2 regions of the Dechloromonas sp. A34 genome follow, and region 2 is predicted to be linked to the other one. Evidence: riboswitches for the same ligand, from Rfam matches in the RefSeq annotation. Region 2 holds a riboswitch; the other holds the start of a gene.

Region 1 (14,386 bases), 1.2 Mb from region 2:
ACTTCCATGTCGAACAGCTTGATGACGAATTCCGGAGCCGTGCGCGACAGGATGATCTGCGGACCGCGGGCATTGCGGTCGATACGCAGCAGGTAGGCGCGGATGCGGTCGCCGACCCGCAGGTTTTCCTTGGGGATCATCTGGTCGCGGGGCAGCAGGGCTTCGATCTTGCCAGCCTCGACAATTGCGTTGCCACGTTCCATACGCTTGATGGTGCCGGAAACGACGTGCTCCTTGCGATCCAGGAAGTCAGCCAGAATCTGTTCGCGCTCGGCGTCGCGGATCTTCTGCAGGATGACCTGCTTGGCAGCCTGGGCACCGATCCGACCGAAGTCGATCGGCTCCAGCGGCTCTTCGAGGGAATCGCCGGGTTCGATTTCCGGATCGTCCTTCTGCGCTTCGGAAAGCGGCACCTCAAGGTATTCATTGACGTACTCATTGTCGGGCACGACCTGCCAGCGACGGAAGGACTCGAAGCTGCCGGTATTGCGATCGATTGCGATGCGAACATCGGCCTCATCATGAATGCGCTTCTTGGTCGCGGATGCGAGCGCCAGCTCAAGGGCACCGAAGACGATGTCCTTGCTGACGTTCTTTTCGCGGGCCAAGGCATCGACCAGCAACAAAATTTCACGGCTCATGGGCTAAAACCTCCTAGTCCTTCAGTCGAAACGAGGCACCAGACGTGCCTTCTCGATATTGGTGAATTCCAGTTCCACATCATCTTTTTCCAGGCGCAGGCCGACCTTGCCGTCCTTACAACCCAGCAACTCGCCCTGGAAATTGCGGCGACCGCCCTGTGGAATACGTATTTTTATTTGAATATCCTGGCCGGCGAAGCGCTCGAAGTCTTCCGCTTTCTTGACGACACGATCCAGGCCTGGCGAGGAAATCTCGAGACGATCGTAATCAATGTTTTCGACCTCGAAAACCCGGGACAGCTGATTCGAGACCTTGGCACAATCCTCGACATCGACCCCACTCGGCTTACCCGGCGTATCGATGAAAACGCGAATCGTGCGGCCGCGCGGCGACATCTCGACATCGACGAGTTCATAACCCAGACCGACCACAGTCGTTTCAAGCAGCGTGTTTAAATCCATAGCCACAAATAAAAAATGGGCGAAACGCCCACCTTACGAAAAAAGATGCCCCGCCAGAAATGACGGGAGGAACAAACCCGTGAATTATAACGAGTTTATTCCCTCCAGTAAATGAATCAGGCCGACTTTATGCACCTTCCGGGAGCATTGTTTCCGGTTTGAGCATTTTTTCGAGCTCGCGCACGAACGCCTTCACCTCCGGCTCGCTCAATTCGTGCACGCGGCCCCGTTTCAATTGCGGCGGCAGGTTGAACGGACCGTAACGAACGCGAATCAGGCGACTGACCGTACAGCCAACCGCTTCGAACATCCGGCGGACCTCGCGATTGCGGCCTTCATAGAGCGTCACGCGATACCAGTGATTCGCCCCCTCGCCGCCCGCATCTTCCAGGCTGGCGAAGCTAGCCGGACCATCTTCCAGCTCGATCCCTTCAAGCAGCTGCTTTTGCGCGTCGAGAGTCAGTTCGCCGAGCACACGGACGGCATAGTCGCGAACCAGTTCCGAACTCGGATGCGTAAGCTTGTTGGCCAACTCGCCCGAGGTGGTAAACAGCAACAGGCCCGAGGTATTGAAATCCAGGCGGCCGACCGCGATCCAGCGCCCACCGCGGATACGCGGCAAGGCATTGAACACCGAAGGACGCCCCTCCGGATCGTCACGCGAAACAATCTCGCCTTCCGGCTTGTGATACATGACGATGCGCGGCGTCTTGGTTGTCGTAAAGCGCAAATTGACCAGGCGACCACCGATCTTGACCTTGTCGGTCGGCACCACGCTCTGACCAAGCTGAGCGGTCACACCATTAACGCTGATCCGGCCGGCGGCAATCCATTCCTCCATTTCGCGGCGCGAACCAATGCCGGCCTGCGCCAGCACTTTCTGCAGGTGTTCCGGCTTGGATTCGAGTATCAGCTTGCCGTTGCGCCCCACCGTGCCGCGATTGGCCCTCCCCGACGCCGGCCCCATCCGCTGGCGCTTCGGCTTGGCCGGCGCTTCTACCGCCGGCGCAGCATCTGTATTGCGACGCCCACCCCGCTGGCGCGGCGCTTCATCTTGATCGACGGCAGCCACCACAACACGATTATCAAAGGCGCCATCGCTATTTTTCGGCGACTGGCGGAAGGGACTTCGTTTAGTTTTCATTAGTTCAGCTCCAGTGTCTGGCTGATTTGTTCAAGCGGCGGCAGTTCGCTGACAGCGCGCAAACCCAGATCATCGAGAAATTGTTTCGTCGTGGCAAACAGGGCCGGTCGGCCCGGCGTATCGCGATGGCCGACGACGTCGATCCAGCCTCGCTCTTCAAGCGTTTTAATCACATTGGCGTTGACCGCTACGCCGCGGATTTCTTCGATATCGCCGCGCGTCACCGGCTGGCGATAGGCGATGATGGCCAAGGTTTCCAGCATGGCCCGCGAGTAGCGGGGCGGCTTTTCCGGGTTCAATCGTTCGAGGTAAGGCAAAAACTCGGCCCGTGTCCTGAAGCGCCAGCCAGAGGCGAGCTGGATCAGTTCGACCGGCCGCTCGGCCCACTCTTCACGCAACTCGTCGAGTAGCTTGCGCACGATGTCGACCGACAGATCCTCATCGAACATCTTGCGCAGTTCGAGCGGCGTCATCGGCTCACGGGCAGCAAGCAGCGCCGCTTCAAGCACTCTCTTGACCAGGCTCGGTTCCACCTTGATGCACTCTCACGTAAATCGGCGCAAAGGCCTCGGTTTGGGTAAATTCGACCAGCTTCTCGCGGGCCAGCTCGAGCATGGCCAGGAAATGCACGACCAGGCCGGGCGCGCCCATCGCCGGGTCGAACATCGTTTCAAATTGCACGAAGCCGCCGCGCTCCTGCAACAGACGCAAAATGATGCCCATGTGCTCGCGCACCGACAACTCTTCGCGCCCGATCTTGTGGTGCTTGTTCAACCGGGCTTGGCGAACCACCGCCATCCAGGCCTCCTTGAGATCGTCGACCGAGACTTCTGGCAAGCGCACGTAGAGCGACTTCTCGACCAGCGTCTCGACCCAGAAAAACTCCCGCTCAGCCTGCGGCATTTCGTTGAGCTTCTGGCCGCCGATTTTCATCTGCTCGTATTCCATCAGCCGGCGCACCAGTTCAGCCCGCGGATCTTCTGCTTCGTCGCCCTCACCTACTTTGTGCCGCGGCAACAGCATGCGCGACTTGATCTCGATCAGCATCGCCGCCATCACCAGATAGTCGGCGGCCAGTTCGAGGTTGGTGGCCCGCATGCTCTCGATGTAATTGAGGTACTGCCGGGTCAGCGGCGCCATCGGGATATCGAGGATATCGACATTGGCCTTGCGGATCAGATAGAGCAACAGGTCGAGTGGCCCCTCGAAGGCATCGAGCATGATCGCCAGAGCATCGGGCGGGATATAGAGATCCTGCGGCAGATGCGCCAGCGGCTCGCCATAAATGCGGGCGACCGGCTCGAAAAGTACCGCCTGGGGCGCATCAACCGCTGTATTCATACTCAGGAAGCCGCGCCGCGGCCCTTACCCTTGTAGTGCAGATGCAAATTGCGGAAATAGATGATCAGCCCGAGCCCCTGGCCGAAGATGAACACCGGATCGTTACGATGAATGGCGTACACGGTCAGCACCACGCCACCGAGGATGCTGAAATACCAGAAAGCCACCGGTACGACGACGCGCTTTTCCTTTTCACTTGACCACCACTGGACAAGGAAACGCATCATGAACAGCCCCTGGCCGCCAAAACCGATAGCGATCCAGATCAAGGCCTCCCAGTCGTATCCGAACATCAATGGTATTCCAGCCCCATCGCCTCGCGCACGTCGCGCATGGTTTCGCGGGCTAGTTCGCGGGCCTTTTCGCAACCGTCGGCGATGATGTTCTTGACCAGCGTCGGATCGTCCAGATAAACCTGTGCCCGTTCGCGCATCGGCGCCTGCTCGCGCAGGATGCCGTCAATGACCGGCTGCTTGCATTCGATGCAGCCGATGCCGGCGGTACGACAACCCTGCTGCACCCATTCCTTGCAAGCGTCGTTGGAATAGACCTGATGCAGTTGCCAGACCGGGCACTTGGTCGGCTCACCCGGATCGTGGCGGCGGACGCGGGCCGGGTCGGTCGGCATGCTCTTGACCTTCTTGGCCACCGACTCCTCGGATTCGCGCAGGGTGATCGTGTTGTGATAGGACTTGGACATCTTCTGGCCGTCCAGTCCCGGCATCTTGGATTCCTCGGTCAACAGGTAGCCAGGCTCGACCAGGATCATCTTGCCGGTACCTTCGAGGTAACCGAACAGGCGCTCGCGATCGACGGCAGAAAGATGCTGGATTTCATTGAGAATGGCCTTGGCCTGCTCGACCGCCTCCTTGTCGCCATCCTGCTGGAAGCGAACGCGCAACTCTTCGTAGAGACGCGCCTTCTTGCTGCCCAGTTTCTTGACGGCTTCACGCGCCTTGTCCTCGAAACCCGGTTCGCGGCCGTACATGTGATTGAAGCGGCGAGCCAGTTCGCGGGTGAATTCGACGTGCGGAATCTGGTCTTCGCCGACCGGCACCTTGTCGGCACGGTAGATCAGGATGTCGGCGCTCATCAGCAGCGGGTAGCCAAGGAAGCCGTAGGTCGTCAGGTCCTTGCCGGCCAGCTTTTCCTGCTGGTCCTTGTAGGTCGGCACGCGCTCCAGCCATCCGAGCGGCGTCATCATTGACATCAGCAAATGCAGTTCGGCGTGCTCCGGCACCTTGGACTGGATGAACAGTGTCGCTTGGTTCGGATCGACGCCGGCCGCCAGCCAGTCGATGATCATGTCCCAGGTGGCTTGCTCGATACCCTGCGGATTGTCGTAGTGCGTCGTCAACGCATGCCAGTCGGCGACGAAGAACAGGCAGGGATATTCATGCTGGAGTCTGACCCAGTTCTTGAGAACCCCGTGGTAATGGCCGAGATGGAGGGCGCCCGTGGGGCGCATGCCGGAAAGAACACGTTCTGCGTACATAGTCGATCAATAAAGTCCAAAAATGGCTTCGATGGCCCGCGCCGAAAGAATGACCAGCGGGTTCATGATGGTGCTGAGAATACCGGTGAACAGCAGGAGCAACAAAATCGGAAAGCCCCACGGTTCGATTTTCGCGAACTTCCAGGCCAATCGATGCGGCAGAAGGCTGACCGCAATCCGGCCACCATCGAGCGGCGGCAGCGGCAACAGGTTGAGCACCATCAAGACGCAATTGACGACGATGCCGATCTTGCTCATCTCGGAAAGCGGGACGGTGAATATATTGGACGGCAACAGCCAGGCCAGCTTAAGCATGGCGGCCCAGCAGAAGGCCATGAACAGGTTGGCCCCTGGCCCCGCCAAAGCAACCCAGAACATGTCCTTCTTCGGATTGCGCAGGCGCGTGAAATCTACCGGCACCGGCTTGGCATAGCCGAACAGGAAGGTCCCGCCGGAGAAGAGCAGGATCGCCGCCGGAATGATGATGGTGCCGACCAGATCGATGTGGCGTACCGGATTGAGGCTGATGCGCCCCATTTGCCAGGCGGTCGGATCGCCAAAATAGCGGGCCGCATAACCATGCGCCGCTTCGTGCAGGGTGATCGCGAAAATCACTGGCAAGGCGGCAACGGCGATGGTCTGGATCAGGCTCTCAATCATCTCGGGTCAGTCCAGTCCGAAGGGTGCCAGCGAGCCGCGTCCAGCCCGGATCAATTCAGGCACCGAACCGGTCAGGTCGATGACTGTGGTCGGCTCGGTGCCGCATTGGCCGGCATCGAGGATCAGATCGAGCTGATCGTCCAGGCGGTCCTGAATTTCCCAGCCCTCGGTTAGCGGCAATTCGTCGCCCGGCAGTTGCAGCGTCGTGGTCAGCAGCGGCTCGTTCAATTCCTGAAGCAGCGCCAGCGCCACCGGGTGCGCCGGGACGCGCAGGCCGATGGTCTTGCGCTTGGGATGCAGCACCCGGCGCGGCAATTCCTTGGTGCCTTCGAGGATAAAGGTGTAGCTGCCCGGCGTCGTCGCCTTGAGCAGGCGGTACTGGGCATTGTCGACACGGGCAAAATGGGCGATTTCCGAGAGATCGCGAACCATCAGCGTCAGGTGATGGCGCTCATCCATCTGGCGGATCAGGCGAACACGATCAAGCGCGTCCTTGTCGCCGAGACGGCAACCCAGGGCGTAGCAGGAGTCGGTCGGCAAGGCGACCAGACCACCATCGCGGATGAACTCAGCCGCCTGAGCGAGCAGGCGTGGTTGGGGCGACTCGGGATGAATATTGACGACACGGGCCATAAATTAACGGATCAGACGCCAGACCGGTTTGAGGTCTTCCGGCAGTTGCGGCAACTTGCCGAGGTCGACGTAGCTTTCTTCCGGCCCGTGAAAATCCGAGCCGCGCGAGGCATGGAAGGCATAGTGCCTGGCCAGTCGGGCGAAATGCATCACGTGGTCGGGCGAATGGCTGCCGCAAGTAACCTCGATACCCTGCCCGCCCAGATCCTTGAAATCGTCGAGAAACTTGCGCATGTCGCCACCCGACATCTTGTATCGACCGGGATGGGCGACCACGGCAACACCGCCGGCTCCGGTAATCCAGCCAATCGCCTCGGCCAGCGTCGCCCAACGGTGATCGACATAACCCGGCTTGCCCGGGGTCAGGTAATGCTGAAACACGCCGGACACATCGCGGGCAATGCCGATCGACACCAGATAGCGGGCGAAATGGGCGCGGGAAATCAGGCTCGGGTTAGTGACGAAACACAGCGCCCCTTCATAAACCCCGGGAATGCCAATGGCGGCCAGCGCATCGCCCATGCGCTTGGCACGCTCGACACGGCCGATGCGGAGTTCATCGAGGCCGCCGGACAGGGCCGGGTCGGCCACATCGAAGCCGAGACCAACGATATGAATTGGCACGCCTTTCCATTCGATGGAAATCTCGACCCCATTGACGAAACCCATGCCGACCTCGTCGGCCGTGGCCCTGGCAATGGCCTGGCCGCCCAGATCGTCGTGGTCGGTCAGCGCCCAGAGGTCGACGCCATTGGCCGCCGCCCGGCGCGCCACCACTTCGGGGGAAGCAAGCCGTCGGAAACGATCGAATGACAGTGGAAATCGAAATTAGTAGGGGTCACAAATGGCAAATGCAAGGCAAATGGGGAGTTTATCACGAAGGCCGCCGCCGCCCGGGTTCCCTTGTGCAGTGCAGCAGGTTGCCAGCGAACTGGCATCCCGATATAGTGCCTCCCGTTCTGTGGGAGAGCGCAGATTAAGTCTGCCGCCGAAGGCGCAATTTCACCCGAAAACGCTCAGGTAAAAGGACCGCAGAACTGGAGCGCAAGTTCCAAAACTCTGGAGAGCGGCGTAGACAGCGTCCACCGATGGGGCAAATCTCTCAGGTATCGAGGACAGAGGGGTGAAACGCAAGATGCGATCTTACGTTTCACCCCTTTTTCGTTTCTAGAACTGGCGCAAACAAGCGCCTGCAAAGGACTGATATGCTGAAGAAAACGGTTTTGAATGCCGCCCACCGCGCACTGAGTGCCCGGATGGTCGATTTCGGCGGTTGGGACATGCCGGTCAATTACGGTTCGCAGATAGAGGAACACCATGCCGTGCGCAAGGACTGTGGCATGTTCGACGTCTCCCACATGTGCCCGGTTGACGTCATCGGCGCCGACTGCCGCCCCTTTCTGTCCCGCCTGGTCGCCAACGATGTCGCCAAGCTCAAGGTCTCCGGCAAGGCGCTGTACTCCGCCATGCTCAACGAGGCCGGCGGCGTCATCGACGACCTGATCATCTATTTCCTGACCGACACCCGTTTCCGCATCGTCATCAATGCCGGCACCGCCGACAAGGATTTGGCCTGGATGCAGGCCAAGGCCGCCGAGTGGAAGCTCGACGTCACCATCACCCAGCGCCGCAATGGCGACAACGCGCTTGGCATCATCGCCGTCCAGGGCCCGAATGCCCGCGCCAAGGTGTGGTCGGTGCTGCCCCAGGCCAAGGCGGCCATTGTTGACCTCAAGCCCTTCTTTGCCGCCGAAGTAGACCAGTACTTCATTGCCAGCACCGGCTACACCGGTGAGGACGGCTACGAAATCATGCTCCCGGCCGGCGAAGCCGAAGCTATGTGGAATACCCTGCACCAGTCCGGCGTCGCCCCCTGTGGCCTCGGCGCCCGCGACACGCTGCGCCTCGAAGCCGGCATGAATCTCTATGGCCAGGACATGGACGAAACGGTTTCCCCGCTCGACGCAGGGCTGGCGTGGACCGTGTCGCTGAATACCGAGCGCGACTTCGTCGGCAAGGCCGCCCTGGTCGCCAACGGCCAGCAGAAAGCTTTCCTCGGCCTGATCCTGCTCGACAAGGGCGTGCTGCGCGGCCACCAGAAGGTCGTCACCGCCAAGGGCGAAGGCGAAATCACCTCTGGCAGCTTTTCGCCGACCCTGCAGCAATCCATCGCCCTTGCCCGCCTGCCGCTCGGCGTGGCCATCGGCGACGAAGTCGAAGTCGATATCCGCGGCAAGCTGCTCAAGGCCAAGGTCACCAAACCCGTATTCGCCCGCAACGGCAAGGCAGTCATCTAATTCACCCCCATTCAGGAGAAAACCATGTCCAACGTTCCCGCCAACCTCAAGTACACCGCCTCCCACGAATGGATGCTGCTCAACGCTGACGGCACCGTCACCGTCGGCATCACCGACCACGCCCAGGAAGCCCTCGGCGACCTCGTTTTCGTCGAGCTGCCGGAAGTCGGCGCCCATTTCGATGCCGAGAAGGAAATCGCCGTCGTCGAATCGGTCAAGGCCGCCGCCGACGTCTACGCCCCGGTTTCGGGCACCGTCAGCGAAGTCAACCAGGCCGCCGCCGACGCGCCGGAATCGGTCAATCAGGATGCCTACGCCGCCTGGCTGTTCAAGATGACCCCGGACAACGTCGCCGACCTCGACAAGATGCTCGACGCCGCCGCCTACCAGGCCGCCGCCGACGAGCACTAAGAGGACTCTCCATGCCGCTCAATCAACCGCTCTCCGCCCTGGAGCAGCGTGACGAGTTCATCGCCCGTCACATAGGCCCCTGCCCGACCGAAATGGCCGCCATGCTGGCCGCCATCGGCGCCGACAGCCTGGAACAGCTGATCGACCAGACCGTTCCCGCCGCCATCCGCCTGCCCGCCGACCTGGCGCTGCCGGCCCCGCGCCGCGAACACGAAGCGCTGGCCGACCTCAAGGCCATCGCCAGCAAGAACGTGGTCAACAAGTCCTGCATCGGCATGGGCTATTACGACACGCTGACGCCCAAGGTCATCCTGCGCAATGTCATGGAAAACCCGGGCTGGTACACCGCCTACACGCCCTATCAGGCGGAAATCGCCCAGGGTCGCCTGGAAGCGCTGCTCAACTTCCAGCAAATGGTCACCGACCTGACCGGCCTCGAAATCGCCAACGCCTCGCTGCTCGATGAAGCCACCGCCGCTGCCGAAGCGATGACCATGGCGCGCCGTGTCTCGAAGTCCAAATCCAACCGTTTCCTGATCGATAGCGCCTGCTTCCCGCAGACCATCGACGTGGTCAAGACCCGCGCCGGCTACTTCGGCTTCGAAGTGGTCATCGCGCCGGCCGACAGCCTCAAGGACGACGAATTCTTCGGCGCCCTGCTCCAGTATCCGAACGACAACGGCGAAGTCCGCGACCTGACCGGGACCATCGCCAGTCTCAAGGCCCGCGGCGCCACGGTCGCCGTCGCCAGCGACCTGATGGCGCTGGTGCTCCTGAAATCGCCGGGCGCCATGGGCGCCGACATCGCCCTCGGTTCCAGCCAGCGCTTCGGCATTCCGATGGGCTTCGGCGGCCCGCACGCCGCCTTCTTCGCCACCCGCACCGCCCATGTCCGCTCGATGCCGGGCCGCATTATCGGCGTCTCGAAAGACGCCCGCGGCAACACCGCCTACCGCATGACGCTGCAGACGCGCGAACAGCACATCCGCCGCGAAAAAGCCAATTCCAACATCTGCACCTCGCAGGTGCTGTTGGCCAACATGGCCGGCATGTATGCCGTCTATCACGGCCCGCAGGGCCTGAAGACCATCGCCGGCCGCATTCACCGGCTGACCGCGATCCTCGCCGAAGGCCTGAAGCGGGCCGGCGTTACGGTGCTGACCAAGCAGTTCTTCGACACCGTGCATTTCGACCTCGGCGCCCGCGCCGAAGCGGTCTACAACGACGCGCTGGCCGCCGGCTACAACCTGCGTCGCGTTTCGGCCGGAGTACTCGGCGCCGCCTTCGACGAAACGACCAGCCGCAATGATGTGACCGTGCTGTTCAAGCTGATCGCCCAGGTCACGCTCGACATGGAGTCCATCGACGCCCAGGTCGCCGCCGCCGACCCGGCCCTGCCGGCCGCCCTGTTCCGCAGCGACGCCATCCTGCAGCACCCGGTATTCAACACGCACCACACCGAACACGAGATGCTGCGCTACCTGAAGTCGCTGCAGAACAAGGATCTGGCACTCGACCATTCGATGATTTCGCTCGGTTCCTGCACCATGAAGCTGAACGCGACCAGCGAGATGATCCCGGTCACCTGGCCGGAATTCGGCGGCCTGCATCCCTTCGCCCCGCGCGACCAGGCAGTTGGCTATCACGAGATGATCGCCGGCTTGACCGAGTGGCTGAAGACCGTCACCGGTTTCGACGCCATCTGCATGCAGCCGAACTCCGGCGCCCAGGGCGAGTACGCCGGCCTGGTGGCGATCGACCGCTACCATGCCAGCCGCGGCGAAGAACACCGCAATGTCTGCCTGATCCCGAAGTCGGCCCATGGCACCAACCCGGCCTCCGCCCAGATGGCCAACATGAAGGTCGTCGTCGTCGATTGCGATACCAGCGGCAACGTCGATGTCGCCGATCTGCGGGCCAAGGCCGAGGAACACGCCAACGACCTGTCCTGTCTGATGATCACCTACCCGTCCACGCATGGCGTGTTCGAGGAAGCGGTCAAGGACATCTGCGCCATCGTGCACCAATATGGCGGCCAGGTTTACATGGACGGCGCCAACCTCAATGCCCAGGTCGGCCTGACCTCGCCCGGCTTCATCGGCGCCGACGTCAGCCACATGAACCTGCACAAGACCTTCGCCATCCCGCATGGCGGCGGCGGACCGGGCATGGGCCCGATCGGTCTCAAGGCCCATCTCGCCCCCTTCATGTCCAACCATGTCGTGGCCCCGATCGACGGCCCGCATGGCGGCCAGGGTGCGGTTTCCGCCGCCCCCTTCGGCTCGGCTTCGATCCTGACCATTTCCTGGATGTACCTCGCCATGCTCGGCGGTGCCGGCGTCAAGAAGGCGACCCAGGTCGCCATCCTGAATGCCAACTACGTCGCCAGGAAGCTGAACGACCACTACCCAGTGCTCTATTTCGGCAAGAATGGCCGCGTCGCCCACGAGTGCATTCTCGACATCCGCCCGCTCAAGGCGGCGACCGGGATCAGCGAAACCGACATCGCCAAGCGCCTGATGGACTACGGTTTCCACGCGCCGACAGTGTCCTTCCCGGTGGCTGGCACGATCATGGTCGAGCCGACGGAATCTGAATCGAAGGCCGAGTTGGACCGCTTCATCGCCGCTCTGATCGCCATTCGTGAGGAAATCCGCCAGATCGAGAACGGCGTCTGGACTGCCGACAACAATCCGCTGAAGAATGCCCCGCATTCCCAAGCGGATGTCATCGACGGCGAGTGGAAGCATCCCTACAGCCGCCAGCAGGCGGTCTTCCCGCTGCCCTGGGTGGCGGCCAACAAGTTCTGGCCGAGCGTCAATCGCATCGACGATGTGTACGGCGACCGCAACCTGAACTGTGCCTGCCCGCCTATGGAAGCGTACGCCGACTGATGACCGTCGATCTCTCTGCCATCGCCAAGTGGCCCAACGTCCCCGCCTGTTACGACTGGTTGTTGCTCGATCGGCGGGGCGACTGGCGACTGCAGGGAGAGCGCGTCACGCACAGCGGCCTGATTGCCTTCATCAACCGGCAGTACGGGTGTGACGAATCAGGCTGCTGGTTTCTGCAAAACGGCCCGCAACGGGTTTTCGTCAGTCTCGCCTACACGCCCTGGGTCTTCCGGCGCGACGGCGAGCAATTCGTCAGTCATACCGGCCAGCCGGCGGGACAGCCGCAGGCCATCTTCCTCGATGATGAAGGCAGCATCCTGCTCGAAACCGGGCTCGGCATCGGCCTGCTCGACGACCGCGACCTCCCCGCCTTTCTCGGCGAATGCCTCGACGCGCGCCATCTGCCCGCCGACGAACAGGCCCTGCTCGACCTGATGCACGGTACGACCAGCGCCATTACCTGGCACGGCATCCCACTGCAGCCGATGGCGGCGGCCGACGTCGCCCGGCGCTACCGCTTCAACCCGCAGCCGAAGCCCTGAGCCGGCTCAGCCCGCCACAGCGGGCAGGATTTCAGCAATTAGATCCGAGATCAAATCCGCGGTGACGCCCTGGCTGTCGCGGTCCGGGTTGTATTCGACGATTTCCAGCGCGCGCAGGCCGGGCAGAGCCGACAGACGCCGCACGGCGGCCAGCACATCGCCATCCCACAAGCCTTCCGGCTCGGGGCTGCCGACGCCCGGCGCCAGTCCGGGATCGATGGCGTCGAGATCGAGCGTCACCCCGAAGCCGTTCGGCGCACCGCCTACGATGGCCACTGCTTCGTCGAGACAAGCGGCAAAGCCCCGCCCCAGAATCTCGTCGCTATCGATGATCCGCACGCCCATCTGCTGTAGGAACTCGATCTCTTCCGGCTCGTAGCTACGCGGCCCCAGTACCACCGTGTGGGGCGCACTGACCTGTAGCCCCACCAAGCCGATATTGAGCAGCCGCTTGTCGCCCCGCCCCAGCAGGCAGGCCATCGGCATGCCGTGAATCGCGCCGGAGTAGCTCGTTTCCGGGGTATGGCTGTCGAGGTGGGCATCGATCCAGAGCAGGCCAACCGGCGCCCCGGCCACCCGCGCCACGCCGCTCCAGGTGCCGATGGCGACGGAATGATCGCCACCGATCACCAGCGGAAACTCGCCGGCCCGCAAGGCCAGGTCCACCTCGTCCGCCAATTGTCGACAAAGGCCAGCGATCCGCCCGGCCGCGGACATCCCCGGCCCCTCGGGGGCAAACAGGGTGCGGCCCCAATCGACTTGCGGATGGTGTTCCAACTCATGCCAGGCCTGTGAGCGATGGTAGGCCACCGGTCCGTCCGCACAGGCCCGATCCTGGGCACCGATTCCACTGGCGGCACCGATGATCCGGATTCGCTTGGTCATTGCATCACCTCCTCTCAGCCGACACTGCCGCCCTGCCTGGGCGGCAGCGCTCAGTCGAGATCGTTGGCCTGGCGCCAGGCGGCAATCTCGGGAAAACATTCGGCAAGATTGCCCATCAGCGCCCCGTCGACCTGCAACAGCAGCTTGCGCTGGGCCGCCTTGAGCTGCTGCGGGAAGACCGGCTGCAATTCGACGACCAGATCGCCGGGCGGGTTCTTGCCACGCCCCGGGTAGCCCTTGCCGACCAGACGCAGTTCGCTGCGCTCTGGGCGGCCTGCCGCCAACCGATGCGATAAGACACCGCCCAGGGTCGGCAGTTCGATCTCGCCACCGGCCAACATCTGCAGGGCACTCACCGGCATACTGAAATACAAATCCCGTCCGCGCAGTTCAAACAGCGGATGCGAACGGATCACGATGGTCAGATAGAGATCGCCAGCCGGCAATTCGTCATTGCCGGGTTCGCCTTGCCCCGCCAGGCGCAACTCGTCTCCCGCCAGCATGCCCGGAGGCACCCTGATTTCAAGACTGACGTTGGCCGTCTCGCGCCCACTGCCTGAACAATCCGGACAAATCCGTTCGCTGAAAAAGCCGCGCCCGGCACAATCCGGACAGGGAACCAGGACGCGTCTGGCGTCGTGGACCCGCCCGCTGCCATGACAGGCCTGACAAAAACGTGTCCGGGACATCCCGTATTCACCCGAACCGTCGCAGGTCGGGCAGGCCTTGCCACGGGTATAGACGATGGTCTTGCTACAGCCGGCAGCCGCCTCTTCCAAGCCTATTTCCAGATTCAGGCGAATATCGGCGGCCTTGGCGACCTCCTCCGCAGCCTCGGATTCGGCTTCAGTCTCGGCTTCACTCTCGGTATCGCCGGCTTCGTCCGCTGGCTCGACCACCATCAGATAGTCGTACGCTCCGCGGATCGCCTTGAAACGCTCGGTCGCCCCGGGATCGGTATTGCGGTCCGGATGCCAGCGC
Region 2 (14,386 bases):
TCGTCTTTTCGCCGGCCGCCCTGCTCGCCGAAATCATCGTCCTGCTCAGGCACCAGGCCGACCTCAAGGACATCGCGCTGACCAGCGCCTGCGCCCCCGATCTGCCAGCTCATCTGCTCGGCGATCCCGGCCGGCTGCGCCAGATCCTGCTTAACCTGGTCGGCAATGCCCTGAAGTTCACCCATGCCGGCAGCGTCCATATCGAGATCACCAGCAAACCCAGCGCCGACCGGGTCCAGGTCAGCTTCACGATCCGCGATACCGGCATCGGCATGGAGCCGGCCGTCGTCGCCAACCTCTTCTCGCCCTTCTTCCAGGGCGATGCCTCAACCACCCGCCAGTTCGGCGGCACCGGCCTCGGCCTCTCGATCTGCAAGCGCCTGGTCGAACTGATGGGCGGCCGGATCACGGTCGAGTCCAGCCCGGGTAGCGGCAGCGTCTTCCGCTTCCAGATTCCGTTCGCCACCGTCCGCAGCCCGGTGCCGGAAACGCCGCCGTCGGTGGACGCCGACGGTGCAATCCCGCCCGGCCTGCGCATCCTGCTGGTCGAGGACAATCGGGTGAACCAGCAGGTAGCAGCGGCGATCCTGAAAAAAATGGGCTGCCAGGTGAGCATTGCCGTCAATGGCGAGGAGGCGCTCAAGCAGCTGCTCGCCGCGCCCTTCGAGATGGTGCTGATGGATTGCCAAATGCCGGTGATGGACGGCTTCGAGGCCACCCGCCGCCTGCGCGCCGGCGAGGCGGGCGCCGCAGTCGCCCGCCTGCCGGTAATCGCGATTACCGCCAACGCCATGCAGGGCGACCGCGAGCAATGCCTGGCCGCCGGCATGGACGACTATCTGGCCAAGCCCTTCTCGCGCGAGGCGATCGTCGCGGTGCTCGGCCGCTGGGCAAACAGAGGCTGAGTCAGGCCAGGATCGCCTCGCGGGCGACCGTCTCGAAGCGTTCGACAACCAGTGCCCAGTTGCGCGGCAGCATAGCCTCGCGGGCCGCCATGGCCAGTTCGGGCAGCCGCCCCCGCCCACCGGCCGCCAGCTCGCAGGCGGCCATGAGATAGCTGGCTTCGTCGCCGGGGGCCACCAGTTGGCCATTGGCCCCGTCGCAGATCAGTTCGGCCGCCGCCGCGCTGCGGTAGGCAAGCACCGGCAGGCCGCTGGCCATGGCTTCGGCAACCACATTGCCATAGGTTTCGCTGAGGCTGGGAAAGAGAAAGAGGTCGGCGCTGGCGTAATGCGCCGCCAGATCGTCAGCCAGCCGCACCCCAGCGAAATGGTGATCGGAATGCGCCGCGCGCAGCCGGATGGCGGCCGGGCCGTCGCCGACCCAGATCATGCGGGCGGCCGGACAAACGCTGCGGATCGCGGCAAAACTTTTCTCGACCAACGCCAGGTTTTTTTCCGGCGCCAGGCGGCCGACATAGAGGCAGGCCAAGCCACCCTCGGGTACGCCCCACGCGGCGCGCAGTTGCGGCGAGCGACGGGCCGGGTCGAAGAGGCCGGTATCGACGCCGCGCCCGACCACCCGCACCCCGCTCAGCCCGGCGCCGGCCAGGTCGGCAGCCAGCGCCGCGGTCGGCACCAGGGTCGCCCGCGTCCGCCGGTGCAGGGTGCGCAGGTAGGTGGCGACCGCCGAGCGCAGCCAGCCCAGTCCGTAATGCACGCTGTAGCGGTCGAAATTGGTATGGAAGCCGGAAGTCACCGGAATGCCAAGCTGGCGGGCGGCACTGACCGCCGACCAGCCGAGCGGCCCTTCGGTCACGACATGGACTAGATCGGGGCGCTGCAAGCGCCAGCGCCGCACCAGCTGGCGACCGGCCGGCAGGCCGAAGCGCAGGCCCGGATAGCCGGGCAGCGGCAGGCCGGGGACCGGAAACTCGTGCGCGCTGCCGACATCGGCCTCGCCCTGACGGGGGCGGACGACACTGACTCGGTGGCCGCGTTCGCGCATGCCGCCGACCAGCCGGCCGACCGTCATTGCCACGCCATTGACCTCGGGCGGAAAGGTTTCGGTGACGAAGGCGATAGCGAGCGACATCAGAAAGTCTCCAGCAGGACGCCACCCCAGACGACGAACACGATCAGCAGCGAGACGAGGACTGCGGCGCTGCCGATATCCTTGGCGCGTTTGGCCAGGCGATGGTTTTCCAGGCTGACCCGGTCGACCACCGCTTCGATGGCCGAGTTGAGCAGTTCGACGACCAGCACCAGCAGCACGCTGGCGATCATCAGGCCGCGCCCCAGCCAGGGCACCGGCAACAGCAGGGCGGCCGGGATCAGCAGGGCGGCGAGGCGGACCTCCTGGCGAAAGGCATCCTCGCAGAGATAGGCAGCCTGCAGGCCGGCGATCGAGTAGTTGAAGGCATTCCAGACCCGGCGCAGGCCGGTCTTGCCCTTGAAGGGCGACTCATGGGCCGGGTCGAGGCCGAGTTCGGGCGGCGAGGGTTCGTGCATGCGATCTCCGTGAAAGTGCTCACGGTAATCAGCCTGCGCTAAGCTTTGATGACAGCCGATGTCACCCAATTGTCAGAATTGCCGACTAGTATTGCGCGCCCATGAAAATTCATCCCACCGCCCTGCTGTTCGCCCTGCTCGGGATGCTGACCCCCTCAGCCCAGGCGGCCCGCCCGATGACCACCGACGATGCCCGGCTGACCGATGCCGGTGCCTGCCAGGTCGAGTCCTGGCTGCACCTCCATGACTACCAGCGCGAATATTGGGCCTTGCCGGCCTGCAATCCGGGCGGCAATTTCGAAATAACGCTGGGCGGCGCCCTGGCTTACGCCAACGGCAATCAGGAGAGCGGCGCCCTGGTCGTCCAGGGCAAGACGCTGTTCAAGCCGCTTGAAACCAACGGCTGGGGCGTCGGCCTGGCCGCCGGCTACGCCACCCAACCCGGCAGCGGCCAGTCGGGATCACCCTATTTTTACATTCCGCTCAGCTTCTCTGTGGCCGATGACCGGCTGGTCGTCCATACCAACCTCGGCCACGTGCACGAGCGCGAGACCCGGCAAGGCCGGCTGACCTGGGGCGTCGGCGGCGAGTTGCAGACCACCGACCGGCTCTATGTGATTGCCGAGAGCTTCGGCCAGGACAAGGGCAGTGCCCTGTTCCAGATGGGTCTGCGCTACTGGGTACTGCCCGGTCACCTGCAGGTCGACACCACCTATGGCAGCCAGATCGGCCAGATCGCCGACCAGCACTGGTTTTCGATCGGACTGCGGCTGATCTCGCCAAAACTGTTCTAGCGTTGCGGTAGGGGCTGGAATTCGCCGCACCACGCGAATGGGCTGACGGCGGGAAAACGCCAATGATGCGTTTCCCGCGGCGAGCTTTCGCCGGCAAAAACCGGCGGAAAGCGGTGGCAGGTGCCGTTCTGAGCGTCCTGCATCTGGAAGTAACGGCAATGGCTACAGGTCGGTTCGAGGCGTTCGGTCATGCCGCATTTTAATCACGCCGCGGCGACTGTTGGAACTGGCGCAACATTTTCCCGGCCCGCCAGCTTGCGATAGAGCCCGGCCAGGCGAGCCGCCATTGCGCCATCCGACCATTCCCCGGCATAGGCCGCGGCTTCCCGCCGCAAGTGCCGCCAGGCCGTGGGCCGATTCAGAAAGTCGGCAAGCGCCGCGCCGAAGGCCCGCACCTCGGCCGGCGGCGAAATTGCCCCGCGCGCCGGCGCCAGGATGTCGGTCGTCCCCATTTCGGACAGCGCGATCACCGGCAGGCCGGCCGCCATCGCTTCGAGCAGCACCAGGCCCTGGGTCTCGGTGCGCGAGGCGAAAATGAAGACGTCGGCCGCCGCGTAACAGTCGGGCAGTTCGCTGCTGCGGTCGAGGTAGCCGATGAACTGGACGGCATCGCGCAGCCCGAGCGCCTTGACCTGGGCGGCCAGATCGGCCATCGCCGGACCTTCGCCGGCGACCACGAAGAGCAGGTCGGGCCGGGCCTGGCGGGCATGGGTCAAGGCCTCGAGCAGGAAACCGATGTTCTTCTCGTGCGCCACGCGGCCGACGAACAGCGCCACCGGCCGGGTCGACAGGATGCCGTGGCGATAACGGAAGGCTGGGCCGTTGCCACCGGCAAAACGGCTGGTCGGAATGCCGGTCGGCAGGACGTGCAGCGGCACGCTCACGCCATAGGCATCGAGGCGCTGGCGCATCGCCGTCGACGGCACGATCACGCTGTCGAGGGCATTGCACTGGCGACGCGAGAAGGCCCGCGCCTGCTCCTTGAGCCACCCGGTGGGCAGCAGGGGTGCGTAGTGCTGGAGATACTCCTCGAACAGCGTGTGGTAGGTCGCCACCACCGGCAGGCCGAGGCGGCGCGCCGCCTTGAGCCCGGCATAGTGGGCGATGAAGGGCGTCTGGATGTGGATCAGATCGCAGTCTCGCGCCGCTTCGAGCACGGCGCGATGCATGGCACGCCAGCCTACCAGGCGATCCTCGCGGTCGCCGGGCACCGGTCGCCCGGCGACGCGCACGACCCCGGCCTCCTCGGGCTCGTCGCCATAGCGCGGGACGACCAGGCGGACCTCGATGCCGTGCCCGGCCAGCGTCCGCCGGAAGGTCTCGATCGAGGTCGAGACGCCATTGACCCTGGGGAAATAGACATCGGATACCATCAGGACACGCATTCAGACCTCGGCATGTAATACGACCGGCGCCGACAGCGCCGGAACCATGCTGCGCATGCCCCAGGCGACCAGTTCGAGACGGCCGTCGAAGTGTTCGACGATGGCGGTGCAGGAATCTACCCAGTCGCCGCAATTGACGTAGCTCAGGCCATCGATCTCGCGGATCGTGGCCCAGTGGATGTGGCCGCAGATGACGCCATCCAGGCCGCGCTCGCGGGCATGGTGAATGGCCGAATCCTCGAAATCGAAGATGAAATTCAGCGCCGTCTTGACCTTGCGCTTGGCGTAGCCGGCCAGCGACCAGTAGCCGGACAGCCCGAGCTTGCGCCGCCCCCAAGAGAGCAGCAGATTGAGGCGGACCAGCAGGTCGTAGGCCTTGTCGCCGAGCACCGCCACCCAGCGGTGGTGGCGCGTCACCTGATCGAAAACGTCGCCATGAATGAGCAGGAAGCGCCGGCCGTCGGCCGTTTCGTGAATCAGTTCGTCGACTACCTCGACATCGCCGAAAACGATGCCGCAATAGTCGCGCAGCGCCTCGTCATGGTTACCGGGGATGAAGACGACGCGATCACCGTGACGGGCCCGGCGCAGCAGCTTCTGAACCACCGTGTTCTGGGCCGGCGACCAGTGGATGCTGCGGCTCATCGCCCAGAAATCGATGATGTCGCCGATCAGATAGGTCTGTTCGGCCGGGTATTCACGCAGGAAATCGAGCAGGCGATCCGCCTGGCACGCCCGCGTGCCGAGGTGGATGTCGGAGAGAAAAACTGATCTGACCTTGGGCATGACCGCAGGATAGCGGCCGCCAATGAAGGGTTCGTGACGCCCGGATGACCGGACGGTTACAGGAGGTCAAATCACTGGCACTAATCCCATCGCTGCTGGTAGGAAAAAGTTGGAAGCTTCCAACCAAACCGCAGCGCCAGCATGCGAAATCCGAAGCCGACGATGAAACAGACCAGCGTATTGAGGTCGGCATCGATGCCGAATGACCGCAATGCAAGAAAAAGTGCGCAAACGAAGAGCGAGACGCTGGCATAAAGCTCGCGGCAGAAAACCACCGGCACCTGGTTGCACAACACGTCGCGCAGGATGCCGCCGCAGATCCCGGTCAGCATGCCGGCCATGATGACGACGACCACCGGGTAATCCAGTTGCAGGGCGACATTGCAGCCGATCAGCGAGAAGGCAACCAGGCCCATCGCATCCAGCATCAGGAAGAGGCCTTTCATGTGGTGCATGAACCTGGCCAGCAAGGTAGTCGCCAAACCTGCCAGGATCACGAGATAGACGTATTCGGGATGTTGCGTCCAGCCGATCGGGAAGTTGCCGAGGACCACATCGCGGATCGTTCCACCGCCAAGAGCGGTAACGAATGCAATCACGGCCACCCCGAAGATGTCCATGTTGCGACGTCCTGCCGCCAGCGCACCGGACATGGCTTCGGCGGCGATGGCGACAAGATAGACGACCAGCAGCAGGTCGAATTGCTTAGTGGCGAGGGGCTGAAAAACGAGGGCGAGACTTTCTAACATCGGGAGGACTCCGTCAAAGATCAGAAGACTCGAATCGAGTGCTTCTGCGACGCCTCTCCCCCTGTCCTTTTACCTGAGAGTTTCAGCCCGTTACGAGCCTGCCCCTTCGGTGAGTTGCCAAGGCAACTTCTCTCCAGCCGGCGAATCATTTCTGCGGTTCAGCATGCCTGAGCGATTATGGGAGTTTGCGCCTTCGGCGGAGTCCGGAAATCCAGGACTCTCTCTCCCGCAGATGCCTGGATTATCGTAAGCCGGAGGATTGCTTGTCAATCGCCAGACGCACCAGGTTATCCAGGGGCTCCGGCACGTGCAGATGGAAGCCCTGGCCGTAGTCCGCCCCAGGGCGCGCACAGTATCGAGCACGGCCTGGCTACCGACGAATTCGGCCACCGTATGCAGCTTCTTGTGCTGGGCCAGACGAACGATGGTTTCGATCACCGCCCGGTCGTCGCCGTCGTTATCGGCATTCTTGACGAACATGCCGTCGATTTTCAACGAGTGCACCTTGAAACGCTTCAGGTAAGCGAAGCTCGACAGGCCGCTGCCGAAATCGTCAAGCGCCAGTTCGCAGCCGATCTCTCGGCAGAACTCGATGAAGCCGAGCGCCATGTCGAGCTGGGCGATGGCGCAGCTTTCGGTGATCTCGAAGCCGACCCGCTGCGGCTGGATGCCATACTCGCGGAAGACGAACTCGATATATTCCTCGAGACCGGGATCGGCGAGCGTCAGGCCGGAAAGGTTGATGTGCAGGCGCGGCGCGCTCAGCCCCTCGGCCTGCCAGGCGGCGATCCGGGCACAGGTGGCGTCGATCACCCAGCGATCGATCAGCGGCATCATGCCGTAGCGCTCGGCGGCCGGAATGAAGCGGCCGGGCGGGATGATGCTGCCATCGTCGCCATGCATGCGAACCAGCACTTCGGCATAAGGCTCGACGCCGTCGTGCAGCGGCACGATACGCTGACCGTAAAGCAGCAGCCGGTTGCGCGCCAGGGCGTCCGAAATTTGCGTCAACGAGAGGAAATCCGCCTTGCGCTCGCGGAAGTACTGATCGTCCGGGATGAAGACCTGGGCACGATTGCGGCCGCGCTCCTTGGCGGCGTAACAGGCGGTATCGGCGGCGATCAGCAGGTCGGTGCCACTGGCGATCTGCGGCGAGGCGACGGCGATGCCGATACTGGCGCCGATCCGGAAGGAACGCCCTTCCCAGACAAAAGGCAGGGTCCGGATGTCGTCGATGATGTGCTGGGCACGGCGCTCGGCTTCATCGAGCTCGATGCCGGCCAGGATCATGCCGAATTCGTCGCCGCCCAGGCGGGCCAGGAAGCCGAACGAGAAGCGCGCCTCCATGAGGCGTGCCAGATGCTGCAGGAAGGCGTCACCAGCCGAGTGACCACAGCTGTCGTTGATCACCTTGAACTGGTCGAGGTCGATGTAAAAAACAATCAGCGGCCCGCTGGCCGAGCCGAAGGCGGCCAGTTCGCGGGCCAGCTCGTCTTCGAAGGCGCGGCGATTGTTCAGTCCGGTCAGCGCATCGTGCGCCGCTGCGTAAAGCAGTTCTTCGTTGGCACTGTGTTGCAGCGAGATGTCGCGGATACTCGCCCGATAACCGAGGCTCTCGCCCTGGTTGCCGAAGATCGGCTGCCAGGCCATCGCTACCCACAAGCTGCGGCCGTCGCGGGTCAGCACCCGGAACTCGAGATCCTGTCCGGTCCGCCCGGCCAGCGCCTGTTCCTGGTGGCGGCGCAGCAGGTCGCGGTCGGCGGGATGCACCAGTGGCAACGGGAAATCCGCCATCGCCATGCAATCGCGTACGGCGTAGCCGGTCATCCGCTCGACCGCCGGATTTACCCAGCGCAAGTGACCATCCGCACCGAACCAGCTCTCCCAGCCATAGGTATAGTCGGCGATGGCGCGGAAACGCTGTTCGCTCTCGGCGAGCTGTCCAATCCGCTCCTCGACGCCGGCCGCCATGGCATTGAAGCTGCGGCCGACGGCCGTGATTTCATCGTCGCCGTGGAGCGCCACCCGAACCGCGTAATCGCCCTGGCCGATCCGCTCGCTGGCGTGGGTCAGCGCCGAGAAGCCACGGGTCAGCCAGTAGCCGGTAAGCAGCAGCAACAGGAAGGTGAGGCTCAATTCGATCAGGGCGATGCTGACGCTCTGCTTGAACAGCGCTGCCCGGGCATCGCGCAGGAAGTCAGAGGAAAGTCCGTAGTGCACGCGCCCGTAATACGCCCCCTGGTATTCGACCGGGAAAGCGACATGGATGACCTCGCTGCCGGCACTGAGGGCCGACGGCTCGGGCAGGGGCTTGGCCGGATCCCAGCCGACGGCGACCAGCACCTTCCCCTGGTTGTCGGCGACCGCGAGATAGCGGATATCCTCGGCCCCTTTCCAGCCCTCGAGAATGTCGCGCAGGGTCGGATAGTCGCGGGAGGCCAGCGGCACCGCCAGTGCCGTCTTGTAGGCCAGCTCGATGGCCTGGATGCGGACTTCGGCCTGGTGCGTCAGGTGCTGGCTGATCAGGCGGGCACTGTTGCCGACCAGGACCGCCAGCATCACGGCCACGATCAGCAGGCTGACAAAGAGCAGGCGAAAGCGCAGGGATCGTTTGAAGGACAACGCCATCAGCGACGGTCGTCCATCCGCCGGTAAGTCTCGACATAGGGTTTCATGACGCTGATTTCTTCAGCGGAAATCGCCTCATAGCCGAGATAGGCGCTTTTTTCCATGAACTGCCGACCTTCGTCGGTCTCCGGGAAGGCGAGCAGCGCGCTCTTCAGCCGCGCAATCAATGGCTCGCCGAGTCGGCGATGCGCCATCGTGAACAGATGCGGAAAGCGCTGCCCGGTATTGATGATGCGCACCTGCTGCTGGAGGTCGGACGGCAACTGTTTGAGCGCCGTTGCGGTCGCCAGACCGGCATCTACCTCGCCGGCCGCAGTGGCTGCTACCGTCGCGCCGTGACTCGGACGTTCGACGATCTGGTAGTCGCGACCGGCAATCAGGCCGTTGTCGGCCAGCCACTTGACCGCAACCAGACGAATGAAAGATGTCCGGTCGGCCATTGCAATCTGCTTGCCGCGAAAATCCGCCGGCTGACGAATCGGGCTGGCCGAACGGACGACCAGTAGCGGTTCCAGTCGCGACCGGTAATGCACCAGCGGCACGTAGTCCTTGTCCATCGCCATCACGGCAAAATGCGGCGGACTGATCGCGATGTCGTAGCTGCCGGCGAGCAGCGCATCGACAAAACCGTCGAAATTGGGCGCCGTGTAGAACTCGACGGGCCGGCCCAAGCGAGCCGCCAAGTATTGTTGCAACGGCCGATGGGTATTGATCAGGGCCAGCGTGCTGGCGTAAGGATGCACGGCAAGACGCAGCGGAGCGACCTCTTGTCCAGCGGCGGGCGCGGCGACCAGCAGACTGACCAGCCACAGCCCGTAGCCGAGGAATGTCCTGAGCACGGTGGTGATACCACTTTAGTTATAATGTTATTTCATTGTAGCGAGATAGCGCCCCCCTGCCTACCCAATCTTAATTAAGTGGGCCGCTCGACGCGGTACGGCAACACCATCGCTTGTGCAACCGGCTTGGACACTTCAGGAGTCCTCATGAAAATCGGCACCCCGCTTTCCCCCGGCGCCCTGCGCGTCATGCTTCTCGGCGCCGGCGAACTCGGCAAGGAGGTGATCATCGCCTTGCAACGCCTCGGCGTCGAAGTGATCGCCGTCGACCGCTATGAAAATGCGCCCGGCCACCAGGTCGCCCACCGTTCCCACGTTATTTCGATGACCGACGGCGCCGCCCTGCACCGCCTGGTCGAACTGGAAAAACCGCACCTGATCGTGCCGGAAATCGAAGCCATCGCCACCGACATGCTGGTCAGGATCGAAGCCGAAGGTCTGGCCGAGGTCATCCCGACCGCCCGCGCCACCAAGCTGACGATGAACCGCGAAGGTATCCGCCGGCTGGCGGCCGAGACCCTCGGCCTGCCGACCTCGCCCTACCGCTTCGCCGACTCGCTGCGCGAACTGCAGATGGCGATCGACAGCGACATCGGCTATCCGTGCATCGTCAAGCCGGTGATGTCGTCTTCCGGCAAGGGTCAGTCGCTGCTCAAGGGACCCCAGGACGTGCAGGCGGCCTGGGACACCGCAGCCAGCGGCGGCCGGGTCAACCAGGGGCGGGTCATCGTCGAGGGTTTCGTCGAGTTCGATTACGAAATCACCTTGCTCACCGTGCGCGCCCGCGACGAGAACGGCGTCGTCCAGACCTATTTCTGCGACCCGATCGGCCACATCCAGGTCGCCGGCGACTATGTCGAATCCTGGCAACCGCATCCGATGTCGCCGGTTGCGCTGGAGCGCGCCCAGAGCATCGCCGCCGCCGTCACCGGCAATCTCGGCGGCCGTGGCCTGTTCGGCGTCGAATTGTTCGTCAAGGGCGACATGGTCTGTTTCTCCGAAGTCAGTCCGCGGCCCCACGACACCGGACTGGTCACGCTGTGCTCGCAGCGCTTCTCCGAATTCGAACTGCACGCCCGCGCCATTCTCGGCTTGCCGGTCGACACGGCCCTGCGCGAGGCGGGCGCCTCGGCCGTCATTTACGGCGGCATGGAGGCGGCCGGGATCGCCTTCGAAGGCATCGAGCAGGCGCTGGCCGTCCCACGCACCGACCTCCGCCTGTTCGGCAAGCCGGAATCCTTCAAGAAGCGCCGCATGGGCGTCGCCATCGCCAATGGCGACTGCGTGGAGCAGGCCCGGGAACGCGCCAAGCTGGCGGCGAGCAAAGTGAAGCCGGTCGCCGGCTGAACGGCAAAGCCCGAGCCGGATTGAACCGGTTGCTCAGGCCCCGGCCACGCGGCTGGCCGGAAAGCTGCAGGCGAAACGGCTGCCCACCCCCGGCGTGCTCCTGATGTTGAGTTGCGCCTGGTGGCGGTTCAGCGAATGCTTGACGATGGCCAGGCCGAGGCCGGTGCCGCCGGCATCGCGCGAACGCCCGCGGTCGACGCGGTAGAAGCGTTCGGTCAGCCGCGGAATGTGCTTGGCGTCGATGCCGATGCCGGTATCCTGCACCGCGAATTCGGCGCCTTGGGGCGAAGTCTTCCAGCTGATCGAAACGGTACCGCCGGCCGGCGTATAGCGCACCGCATTGGCCACCAGATTGCCGAAAGCGCTGACCAGCTCCGGCTCCGAGCCGCGCAGGTCGCTGTGCCCCTCGGTTTCGACGACGACGCGATGGCGGCCGGCCGAGAGCGCCTCGGCGTCGCGGCGCAGCTTGTCGATCAGATTCGCCATGTCGACCACTTCGTTGGCCGGCGGCGGCGCCGACTCGATGGAGGACAGGGTCAGCAGATCCTGGACGATCGATTCCATGCGCTTGGACTGTTCGGCCATCATCGTCAGATAGCGATCACGCTCCTCACGGTCGAGCTCGATTTCCTGCAGGGTTTCGAGAAAACCGGCGAGCACGGTCAGCGGCGTGCGCAACTCGTGCGAGACGTTGGCCACGAAATCGCGGCGCATGCGGTCGAGGCGGTCGGTCTGCGTCACGTCCTTGATCTGCATCAGCCGCCGGTTGCCGGCATAGGGAATGACGTAGATCGAGAGCACGCGATCCTCGCTGCGCTCCGAGCGCAGGGTCAGCGGCCGCGAGAAATCTTCGGCGTCCAGGTAGGCGACGAACTCGGGTTGGCGCACCAGATTGACGATGGGCTGACCCTGATCGACGCGCAGGACGAGGCCGAGTTGCGCTTCCGCCGTGGTGTTGCAGAAAACGATCTGGTTGTTCAGGTCGAGCGAGACGACGCCGTCGGTCAGCGCCTGAACGGCGGCGATGACCCGGGAAATTTCCTCGTCGCGGACCGCGATCTGGTTGCGCAGATCCTTTTCATGGCGGTAGAGCCGGCCGAAGATGCCGTCCCAGGCGCCCTCGCCTTCCAGGCTGCTGTCGACGACCGGCGCCTTCGACCATTGGTCGAGACGGGTGAAATTGCGGAAATGAAAGACCATCTGCAAGCCGAGGCCGGCGCAGAAAATGGCCCAACCCATCCAGGGGGCCACGAAATATCCGACCGGCAAGGCAAAGAGTGCGGCGAGCAGGGCGATCAGGACCGCCCGGATCAGCTGTTCGGACACCGCGTTCAGGCTCCGCGGAAGCGATAGCCGGTGCCACGCACGGTCTCAACCCGCTCGTGATGGCCCGAGCTCTCCAGGGCGGCGCGCAGGCGGCGGATATGGACATCGACCGTGCGTTCCTCGATGAAGACATGGTCGCCCCATACTTCATCGAGCAACTGGGCGCGGGTATAGACGCGCTCGGCATGGGTCATGAAGAAGAAGAGCAGGCGGAATTCGGTCGGTCCCAGTTCGATCGGCTGGCCGCCGGCGAGCACGCGGTGGGTCGCCGGGTTGAGCGCCAGATCGCCGACCTCGACCGCTTCGCCGGCCAGGTGCGGGGCGCGGCGACGCAGCACGGCACGGACGCGGGCGACCAGCTCCTTGGGCGAGAAGGGCTTGGTGACGTAATCGTCAGCCCCGGCTTCCAGCCCCTGCACCTTGTCTTCTTCATGAACGCGGGCGGTCAGCATGATGATCGGCAATTCGCGGCTGCGCTCGTCGGCGCGGATTTTCTTGGCGAGCGCGACGCCTGACTGGCCGGGCAGCATCCAGTCGAGCACCACCAGGTCGGGCAGCGCGGCGCGGATGGCCGACTCGGCCTCTTCCGCACTGCCGGCGCGGGCGACCAGAAAGCCGGCGTGCTTGAGGTTGATAGTGACCAGTTCCTGGATTGCCGGTTCGTCCTCGACGACCAGAATCGTCGGTGTCACTTGCCGGCCTCCTTGGTGATCTCCTTGGTATGGCGGATGTCGCGGCCTTCGACGACGTAGATCACCTGCTCCGAGACGTTCTTGGCGTGATCGCCAATCCGTTCGATGGCGCGGGCGATCGAGATGATGTCGATCGAGGTGGTGATGGTGCGCGGGTCTTCCATCATGTGGGTGATCAGCTGGCGGATGATCGACTTGAACTCGGTATCGACATCGGTATCGGCACGGATGACGCTCTTGGCCAGTTCGGTATCGAGGCGGGCAAAGGCATCGAGCGCCTGGCGCACCATGACCAGCGCCGCTTCGGCCAGGTGGCGGATGCCGACGCCGTACTGCGACGGCATGTGGCCGCCTTCGTAGATGCGACGGACGCCCTTGGCGATCTTCTTGGCCTCGTCGCCGGCCCGTTCGAGGTCGGTGACGATCTTGCTGATGCCGAGCACCAAGCGCAGGTCGGAGGCGGTCGGCTGACGCTTGGCGATGATGTGGGCGCAGTCGTCGTCGATCGCCTTCTCGAGCTCATTGACCTTGCGGTCGGTCTCGACGATCGATTTGACGCTCGCCACTTCGCCAGTGGTATAGGCGTCGATGGCGGCGGAGACCTGGGTTTCGACCATCCCGCCCATTTGCAGGACGTGGGTGCGCAGGCGGCTGAGGTCTTCGTCGAACTGGCTGGATAGGTGTTGGCTTTCGTTCATTGTCATTCTCCTCGTTAGCCCATGCGGCCGGTGATGTAATCCTCGGTCCGTTTATCCTGCGGCTTGATAAAAATCTCGTCGGTCTTGCCGAACTCGATCATTTCGCCGAGGAACATGTAGGCGGTGTAGTCGGAAACCCGGGCCGCCTGCTGCATGTTGTGGGTGACGATCAGGATGGTGACGCGCTTCTTCAGTTCGTGCACCAGTTCCTCGATGGCCGCCGTGGCGATCGGGTCGAGGGCCGAAGTCGGCTCGTCGAAGAGCAGCAGTTCGGGGTCGGTAGCCAGGGCGCGGGCGATGCACAGGCGCTGTTGCTGACCGCCGGACAGATTGGAGGCCAGTTCCTGCAGGCGGTCCTTGACCTCATCCCAGATCGCCGCGCCGCGCAGGGCGTGCTCGACCTTGTCATCGAGCACGCGGCGGTTGCTTTCGCCGCGCACGCGCAGGCCGTAGGCGACGTTCTCGTAGATCGACTTGGGGAACGGGTTCGGCTTCTGGAAGACCATGCCAATGCGCATCCGGACTTCGATCGGATCGACTTCCGGCGACAGCAGGTTGGTGTTGTCCGGGAAGAAACGGATCTCGCCCTCGTAGCGGTTGCCCGGGTAGAGGTCATGCATGCGGTTGAAGCTGCGCAGGTAGGTCGATTTGCCACAACCGGAAGGACCGATCAGAGCGGTCACCTTCTTGTC

What was found. Region 2 has a riboswitch for glycine ahead of NQE15_RS06110 (trimeric intracellular cation channel family protein). Riboswitches for the same ligand answer to the same signal wherever they lie in the genome.
Region 1: it holds a riboswitch for glycine, as region 2 does, so the genes downstream of both, gcvT (glycine cleavage system aminomethyltransferase GcvT) here and NQE15_RS06110 (trimeric intracellular cation channel family protein) in region 2, are expected to answer to the same signal.

Annotation. Positions count from the first base shown of each region.
Region 1 covers NZ_CP102486.1:2,393,853-2,408,238, reverse strand. Annotated here, with positions in the region: gene nusA (transcription termination factor NusA) at 1-641, opposite strand, end outside; gene rimP (ribosome maturation factor RimP) at 663-1,103, opposite strand; gene rluB (23S rRNA pseudouridine(2605) synthase RluB) at 1,231-2,247, opposite strand; gene scpB (SMC-Scp complex subunit ScpB) at 2,247-2,720, opposite strand; gene NQE15_RS12060 (segregation and condensation protein A) at 2,749-3,588, opposite strand; gene NQE15_RS12055 (lipid-A-disaccharide synthase N-terminal domain-containing protein) at 3,591-3,881, opposite strand; gene NQE15_RS12050 (tryptophan--tRNA ligase) at 3,881-5,083, opposite strand; gene NQE15_RS12045 (site-2 protease family protein) at 5,090-5,740, opposite strand; gene NQE15_RS12040 (L-threonylcarbamoyladenylate synthase) at 5,750-6,376, opposite strand; gene NQE15_RS12035 (PHP domain-containing protein) at 6,380-7,153, opposite strand; glycine riboswitch at 7,329-7,418, shown strand; glycine riboswitch at 7,426-7,505, shown strand; gene gcvT (glycine cleavage system aminomethyltransferase GcvT) at 7,582-8,673, shown strand; gene gcvH (glycine cleavage system protein GcvH) at 8,698-9,084, shown strand; gene gcvP (aminomethyl-transferring glycine dehydrogenase) at 9,096-11,978, shown strand; gene NQE15_RS12015 (DUF2946 family protein) at 11,978-12,520, shown strand; gene NQE15_RS12010 (arginase) at 12,527-13,405, opposite strand; gene NQE15_RS12005 (J domain-containing protein) at 13,456-14,386, opposite strand, start outside.
Region 2 covers NZ_CP102486.1:1,210,545-1,224,930, reverse strand. Annotated here, with positions in the region: gene NQE15_RS06145 (PAS domain S-box protein) at 1-905, shown strand, start outside; gene NQE15_RS06140 (glycosyltransferase family 4 protein) at 907-2,034, opposite strand; gene NQE15_RS06135 (diacylglycerol kinase) at 2,034-2,450, opposite strand; gene NQE15_RS06130 (hypothetical protein) at 2,552-3,244, shown strand; gene NQE15_RS06125 (hypothetical protein) at 3,241-3,435, opposite strand; gene NQE15_RS06120 (glycosyltransferase) at 3,448-4,629, opposite strand; gene NQE15_RS06115 (UDP-2,3-diacylglucosamine diphosphatase) at 4,630-5,415, opposite strand; gene NQE15_RS06110 (trimeric intracellular cation channel family protein) at 5,496-6,164, opposite strand; glycine riboswitch at 6,309-6,403, opposite strand; partial or broken gene NQE15_RS24025 (EAL domain-containing protein) at 6,561-8,723, opposite strand; gene NQE15_RS06100 (phosphate/phosphite/phosphonate ABC transporter substrate-binding protein) at 8,792-9,631, opposite strand; gene purT (formate-dependent phosphoribosylglycinamide formyltransferase) at 9,779-10,978, shown strand; gene phoR (phosphate regulon sensor histidine kinase PhoR) at 11,012-12,304, opposite strand; gene phoB (phosphate regulon transcriptional regulator PhoB) at 12,310-12,996, opposite strand; gene phoU (phosphate signaling complex protein PhoU) at 12,993-13,694, opposite strand; gene pstB (phosphate ABC transporter ATP-binding protein PstB) at 13,709-14,386, opposite strand, start outside.